Regions from separate parts of the Kitasatospora sp. NPDC048365 genome, predicted to be linked through region 2. Evidence: riboswitches for the same ligand, from Rfam matches in the RefSeq annotation. Region 2 holds a riboswitch; the other holds the start of a gene.
The links. A riboswitch is a leader RNA that binds a small molecule or an ion and turns the genes downstream of it on or off. The one in region 2 is predicted to bind FMN.

Region 1 (3,395 bases), on a different contig from region 2:
GTGCGCCGCCCACGGCGCCAGCCCGTTCGCCGCGACCAGCACCGGCGCGGTGATCCGCCGCATCGTGGACACCGGGCCGGAGCCGCTCGCCCTCGGCGCCGTGCAGGCCCTCGACCCGGCCCTCGCGGCGGTCGTCACCCGGGCCCTGACCTCCGACCCGGCGGCCCGCCCGGCGGACGGCGCGGCGCTCGCCGACCTCCTGACGGCCCGTCCGGGCCCGTCGGCGCCGCTCGCCGACGCCGTGCGCGACCAGATCACCCAGGGCTGGCGCACCCTCGCCCTCTGAGCGCGCCCGAGTCGCCACCGCCTACGATGGCCGGGCCGCTCCGCCCGTGACGACTCCCGAGGTGACTGCCCGATCGCCGCCGACCTTGCGACCCTCCTCCGGGACGCCCTCCACCTGCTCGACCGCCCGGAGCTGCTGCCCCGGGAGTTGGACAGCCACGCCACCAGCACCGTCGACGTCGTAGGCCGCCCGAGCATCTGCCTGGTCGCCACGGCGGACGGGCCGGTCGTCGTCTGGTCCTCCTTCGGCAGCTACGAGGAGCGGATGACGGCTTCGCTCGCCGTGCCGTACCTCGCGCTGCACCTGGAGTCCTCGTCCGCCCACTTCCACGTCGGCCAGCCGGCGCTGGTCCGGGTCCGCAGCCACCTGCAGCTCGTCGCGGAACTCCGTCCGGAAACGCTGGAATCTGCCGCACAGTTGGCGGCGGCTCTGCTGGCCTACCTGGACCATCAGCAGCGAGTGCACGACCTCGTCACGGCCGCGCTCCGGCCCTGACCGCCGCCACCGCTCCACCTCGTCGACACGGCGGAGCGGTGGCGGAGCCGCCGGGTCAGGAGGCCGGCTCGGTGTCCCTGCGGTAGGCGGCCAGGTCACCGACCGAGATCAGGGCGAGCCCGTCGCGTTCGGCGAGCGCCCGCAGGTCGTCCGGGCGGGCCATCGACCAGTCCGGGCGGACCACCTCGCACATCGTGGTCACACCGGACAGCCCGGCCAGCCGGGACAGGTCGACCGCCGCCTCGGTGTGCCCGTCGCGCTCCAGCACCCCGCCGCGGGCGGCGCGCACCGGGAAGACGTGCCCGGGCCGGGCGAAGTCCGCCAGCCGGGCCGCCGGGTCGGCCAGCGCCTGCACAGTGCGGGCCCGCTCGTCGACCGGGATGCCGGTGGTGCCGCCGGCGACCAGGTCGACGGAGACGGTGAACGCGGTGCCGTGCAGCCCGGAGTTGTCCTCCGCCATCTGCGGCAGGTCCAGCTCCTCGCACCGCTCGTACGGCACCGCCGCGCAGACCACGCCGGAGGTGTGGTCCAGCATGTACCGCATCGCGGTCTCGTCGGTGTACTCGGCGGCCACCATCAGGTCGCCCTCGTTCTCGCGGGACTCGTCGTCGAAGACGAGGACGAACTCCCCGCGCCGGAAGGCCTCGACCGCCCGGGCGACCTGCTGGAGGCGGTCGGTGGGGGTGGTGGTGGTCATCGTGGTTGCCATCTGCTCTCTCCTGAGGTCGGGAATCCCGGTGGGGATTCACTGATCTGCGAGAGAACGCGGCCATGCGGGAGGGCGCGTGCGGGCGCACGACGGCCCCCCAGCCATGGACGGCGCCGCACCGGATGTCTGCCCGGATGCGCGGACGCCGTTCCGGGGGAATTGAGCGAGCAGCACGTCCGCACGGCCGGTGCGCCCGCAGGGGAGCCGGCCGGGTCGGACGACAACTCGCCGCGCACTGCCTTCCATCCGGACTTTCACCGTCGGTCCTGGAGTTCCACCAGGTCAACCGGCCGATGGCTTCGGCCGGGTCGCGGACTTTCACCGCCGGTTCGGAATTGCACCGACCCCGGAGCGCGCGAACACTCAGCGACGATCATGGCACACCGGAGGCCGCCTGAGGATGTGTCAGTCGGCACACGCCCGGGCGCGGGTCAGCCGCCAGACCTGGTCCTCGCCGGTCTCCGCCGGGGCGTGCCGTTCGGCGGGGCGGCGCAGGTGGACGGTGAAGCCGAGGCGGGCCGGGACGGCCCCGCTGGCCAGGTTCGCCGGGTCGTGGACGATCTCGACCCAGTCGACCTCGGGGAGGCGGAAGGCCTGCGCGGCCACCGCTCGGGCGGCCCGGGTGACCAGGCCCCGGCCGGTGGCGGCGGGGTGCAGCCAGTAGCCGATCTCCCGGCTGTTGTCCGGGGCGCCCTCGCCGCGGAACAGCTCGATCGCGCCGACGATCGCACCGTCCAGCACGATCGCGTAGCTGTACGCCTGCCCGCTCTCCCACTTCTCGCCGCGGCGCGCGAGGAACTCGGCGGTCCGCTCCGGGGTGTGCTCGGTGGTCCAGGCCATCCAGGGCGCCAGATGCTCCAGCGACTCGTCGATGACCCTGAGGAACTCGGGCAGGTCCGCCTCCTCGAAGCGGCGGAGGGTCAGGTCGTCGAGGTCGATCACCGGCTGAGGAAGGTCCATCCCGAGAGGATCGTGGGCGACCCGCGCGCCCTGCAAAGGAATTTCCGCCCTGGTGCCGGCCGTCCCCCGTCAGGGGTGCGGTGCCGGGGCGATCCGCAGGGCCGCCCAGAGGTCGAGGCGGTCCTGGAGGTGCAGCAGGTTGCGGCCGGTCAGCTCCTCGATCCGCTTGACCCGGTAGTGGACGGTGTTGACGTGGATGCTCAACGCCTCGGCGGTGCGGGCCCAGGAGGCGCTGTGTCGGAGGAACGCGTCCAGGGTGTCCACGAGCGAGACCCCGTTGGCGCGGTCGTGCTCGACCAGCGGGGCGAGCAGCCGCCGGCGGTAGGCGGTGGCGACCTCGGCGGGCAGGCCGCGCAGCAGGGTGTCGACGGAGGTCAGGTCGCAGCTGCGGCCGACGGCGCCGGGCGGGCGGGTGCGCAGCGCGTAGTCGGCCTGGACGAGGGCCGCGCGGAGTTCGGCGGCGCGCGGCTCGACGGTGGGGCCGATGCCGAGGCTGACCCGGCGGCGGCTGGTGAGCCGGGCCTCCAGGCGCGGGAGAACCCGGGCGAGGGTGGCGGCGACGGCGGCCTCGGGTGCCGCACACAGGGCGATCGCGCCGCCGCGCCCGTCGGGGGCGGCGAGGAACGGGGCGTCCGTCAGCTCGTGCAGCGCCTCGGCGAGGGCGGCGGCCGTCCAGGTCTCGGCGGTGCTGTCGATCCGGGCGGCGACCGGGGTGAGCGGGTGGTTCAGCGGGAGGCCGGAGTGGGCGAGGGCCCGTTCGGCCTCGGGGTCGGTGGATCCGCCGAGCAGTTCCAGGAGCCGGCCGCCGGTCTGCCGGGCGGCGCCGGCGGCCGCGCGGGCGCGGGTGGCGAGCGGGGCGAGCAGCTCGGCCAGACCGTGCAGCATGGTGGTGGCGGTCGGACCGGGCGCGGTGTGGGGGTGCAGCAGCCAGCCGTCGAACGGGGT
Region 2 (3,395 bases):
GGCCGGCACCGACGATCGCGACCCGGACGGGGCGAGGCATGGGCGGATTCCTTCGGCTGGGGCTGGTGGGGACGGGCCCAGCCTTTCGCCGCCGGTGTCCGGGCGGTACGGGGGTCCGGCTTATGGGGCCATAAGTCGGACCTATGGTGGCTCGAAGAACTACTTGGGTGTCCTGCTCGTACCGGCTGCTCGTGCCGGCTACTCGTACCGGTACAGCAGCGACTCCCGCTCGGACTGCACGATGTCCTCCATCGTCAGCGAGGGGTCGCGCAGGTGGGAGAGGGTGATCTCGGCGGAGCTGGGCATCGCGTCCGGGGCGAGCCACCGCTCGGGCTTCCAGGCGTTGCCGCGCAGGAAGGACTTCGGGCAGTGCTGGTACACCTCCTCGGCGGCCACCACGATCGCGCTGCGCGGCGGCTTGCCGACGGGGGTGAGTCGGGCGAGCAGCTCCGGGTCGTCGGAGACGCAGGCCCGGCCGTTGATCCGCAGGGTGGTCTCCCGGCCGGGGACGACGAACAGCAGTCCGGCCCGGCCGGTGGAGACGATGTTGTGGAGGGTGTCGAGCCGCTTGTTGCCGGTGGCGTCCGGGATCGCGACGGTGAACTCGTCGAGCACCGCGACGAATCCCGCCGGGCCGCCGCGCGGGGTGGCGTCGCAGTGGCCGTCCGCGTCGGCGCTGGCCACGAAGACCAGGGAGGCGCAGGCGATGAAGCGGCGGGCCGCGTCGTGGATCCGGTCCACCGCCTTGCGGCTCACCAGGTCGCTGGGCCGCTCGTACAGTTCCCGCAGCCGCGCGGTGTCGCGGACGGCGGTGGACCGAAGGGCGTCGAACAGGGAGCCGGTCTGCGGCGGAGTCGTCGTCACGTACCGGCAATCTAGCCGACGGGCGATCGTCGGGGAACGGGTTGTGGGCCGGCGCTCAGACCACCAGCGGCACCGGGTGGATCTCGTCGGCCGGGTGGCCGGTCCGCTCGTGGATCTTCTGCACGGCCTCCCGGCTGGGGGCGTTGGACAGGCAGTAGACCGTGCCCGACTCCGGGTCGGCCCAGGCCTGCTGGAAGTGCACGCCCTCCTCGCCCTCGATCGACAGGTCGGCCTGGTGCGCCGCCTTCAACTGCTCCTCGGTGATGCCGGTCATCCCGTGGTGGACATCCATGAACATGGGCATCGCGCTCACACCTCCGTGCGGGGTCGCTCGTTCGCTCCTCCCAGGGTGCGCCCGGTCCGGTGATGTGTCGCGCCCGGGCGGGGCCGGCTATTCCCCGTGACCGGGCGGTCGCGGCGTGAAACAGACCACATGACACATCCCTCCTGCTGCGGTGCCCGGCGTGGCAGAATGCTGGCAGCAGTAGCAGTGACGTTCAGCGCACTCCGGGGTCGGTGAAAATCCGAACCGGCGGTTACAGTCCGCGACCCGTCCGCAGCCAGCGGCCGGTTGACCAGGTGAAATTCCTGGACCGACGGTTAAAGTCCGGATGGGAGGCGTGCGCGACGGACCAGGTACGACCGCAGGCCCCTCCCGGGGTGCCTGCGCGGAACGGAACGGGAGAACTCCCTTCCGCGGCGACGACGCCCGGAGGTGGAGCGGTCCCGTTGCCGCGCGTACCGCCTGTCCGTGTCAACTCCCATGTGCCGCCCCGGAGTCCGCGCCCTACCAGCGCGAGGAGAACCCGGGTGTTCACCGGCATCATCGAAGAGCTCGGCGAGGTCGTCTCCATCGAGGAGATCGGCGACTCCTCGCGGATCCGCCTGCGTGGCCCGGTCGTGGTGTCCGACGCCCGGCACGGCGACTCGATCGCGGTCAACGGCGTCTGCCTGACCGTCCTCGACGACAACGAGCAACTGGCGAAGGCCACCGGCGAGTTCAGCGCCGACGTGATGCGCGAGACGCTGGTCCGCTCCAGCCTCGGCAGCCTGAAGCCCGGCTCCCGGGTCAACCTGGAGCGTGCCATGGCGCTCGGCGCCCGGCTCGGCGGCCACCTGGTGCAGGGTCACGTGGACGCCACCGGCGCCCTGCTCTCCCGCGAGCCCGGCGACCTGGACGCCGAGGGTAACCCGCGCTGGGAGGTGCTGCGCTTCTCGCTCCCGCAGTCCATCACCCGCTACCTGGTGGAGAAGGGCTCGATCACCGTCGACGGTGTCAGCCTCACCGTGGTCGAGGCGGCCCTGGACTCCTTCACCGTCTCGCTCATCCCGGCCACCCTCGAACTGACCACGCTCGGCGCCAAGTCCGTCGGCGACCCGGTCAACCTGGAGGTGGACGTCCTCGCCAAGTACGTCGAGCGGCTGCTCGACACCCGCACCCTCCCCGACACCCTCGCCGGAGGCACCGAATGAGCTGGCTGACCGGCATAGCGTTCACCGCCTTCGGCGAGCAGGTGAAGTGGGCCGACATGATCGGCAACCTGATCGGCCTCGGCGCCCTGGCCCTCGGCTGGCGCCGCTCGGTGTGGAGCTGGCCGCTCCAGCTGCTGGCCGGCGCGGTGCTGATCGCGGCGTACTGGGGCGGCCAGGCCCCCGGCCTGATCGGCAAGCAGCTGATCGTGATCACCGCCGCGGTCTGGGGCTGGACCCAGTGGCGCCGCGGGCGGCGGGACACCGGCGAGATCGCGGTGCGCTTCGCCGACTGGCGCGAGCGGGCGGTCCTGGTGGGCGGCGCCGCGCTCGGCACCCTCGCCGTCGCCGAGCTCTTCACCGCCTTCCCCAAGCTCTCCTGGGCGCCCTGGCTGGACGCGTACATCTTCGTCGGCACGCTGGCCGCGATGTACGCCCAGGCCCGCGGCTGGGTGGAGTTCTGGTTCGCCTGGATCGCCGTCGACCTGATCGGCGTCCCGTACTCGTACACCCACGGGTACGTCTTCTCCGCGCTCACCTTCTCCATCTACTTCGTCCTGGTCCTGCTCGGCCTGGCCGGCTGGTGGACGAAGGCCCGTACCCGTACCGTCACCAGCCCGAAGGGGGCCCTGGCATGACTGACGACCCGACCCGCGACGAGCTGGTCCTCGACCCCGTCGAGCGCGCCGTCGCCGACATCGCCCTCGGCCGCCCGGTGATCGTGGTGGACGACGAGGACCGCGAGAACGAGGGCGACATCGTCTTCGCCGCCTCCGCCGCCACGCCCGAGCTGATGGCCTTCACCATCCGCTACTCCTCCGGCGTGATCTGCGTCCCGATGACCGGCGACGAGCTCGACCGGCTCAAGCTGCCCCCGATGACCCAGGTCAACGAGGACCGCAAGGGCACCGCGTACGCCGTCTCCGTCGACGCCCGGGACGGCGTCTCCACCGGCATCTCCGCCGCCGACCGGGCCCGCACCGTCCGGCTGCTGGCCTCCTCCGGCACCGAGGCCGCCGACCTCACCCGCCCCGGGCACGTCTTCCCGCTGCGCGCCGTCG

Region 1: linked by a shared signal. The riboswitch ahead of ribB (3,4-dihydroxy-2-butanone-4-phosphate synthase) and the one ahead of ACGFX4_RS32870 (riboflavin synthase) in region 2 are both predicted to bind FMN.

What each region holds. Positions count from the first base shown of each region.
Region 1 covers NZ_JBICYJ010000005.1:173,039-176,433, reverse strand. The annotation lists gene ACGFX4_RS07065 (serine/threonine-protein kinase) at 1-286, shown strand, start outside; gene ACGFX4_RS07060 (hypothetical protein) at 434-781, shown strand; gene ribB (3,4-dihydroxy-2-butanone-4-phosphate synthase) at 837-1,490, opposite strand; FMN riboswitch at 1,719-1,849, opposite strand; gene ACGFX4_RS07050 (GNAT family N-acetyltransferase) at 1,896-2,450, opposite strand; gene ACGFX4_RS07045 (PucR family transcriptional regulator) at 2,520-3,395, opposite strand, start outside.
Region 2 covers NZ_JBICYJ010000043.1:67,918-71,312, reverse strand. The annotation lists gene ACGFX4_RS32885 (FAD-dependent oxidoreductase) at 1-40, opposite strand, end outside; gene ACGFX4_RS32880 (MSMEG_1061 family FMN-dependent PPOX-type flavoprotein) at 199-864, opposite strand; gene ACGFX4_RS32875 (SCO4226 family nickel-binding protein) at 920-1,168, opposite strand; FMN riboswitch at 1,364-1,491, shown strand; gene ACGFX4_RS32870 (riboflavin synthase) at 1,675-2,337, shown strand; gene ACGFX4_RS32865 (nicotinamide riboside transporter PnuC) at 2,334-2,972, shown strand; gene ACGFX4_RS32860 (bifunctional 3,4-dihydroxy-2-butanone-4-phosphate synthase/GTP cyclohydrolase II) at 2,969-3,395, shown strand, end outside.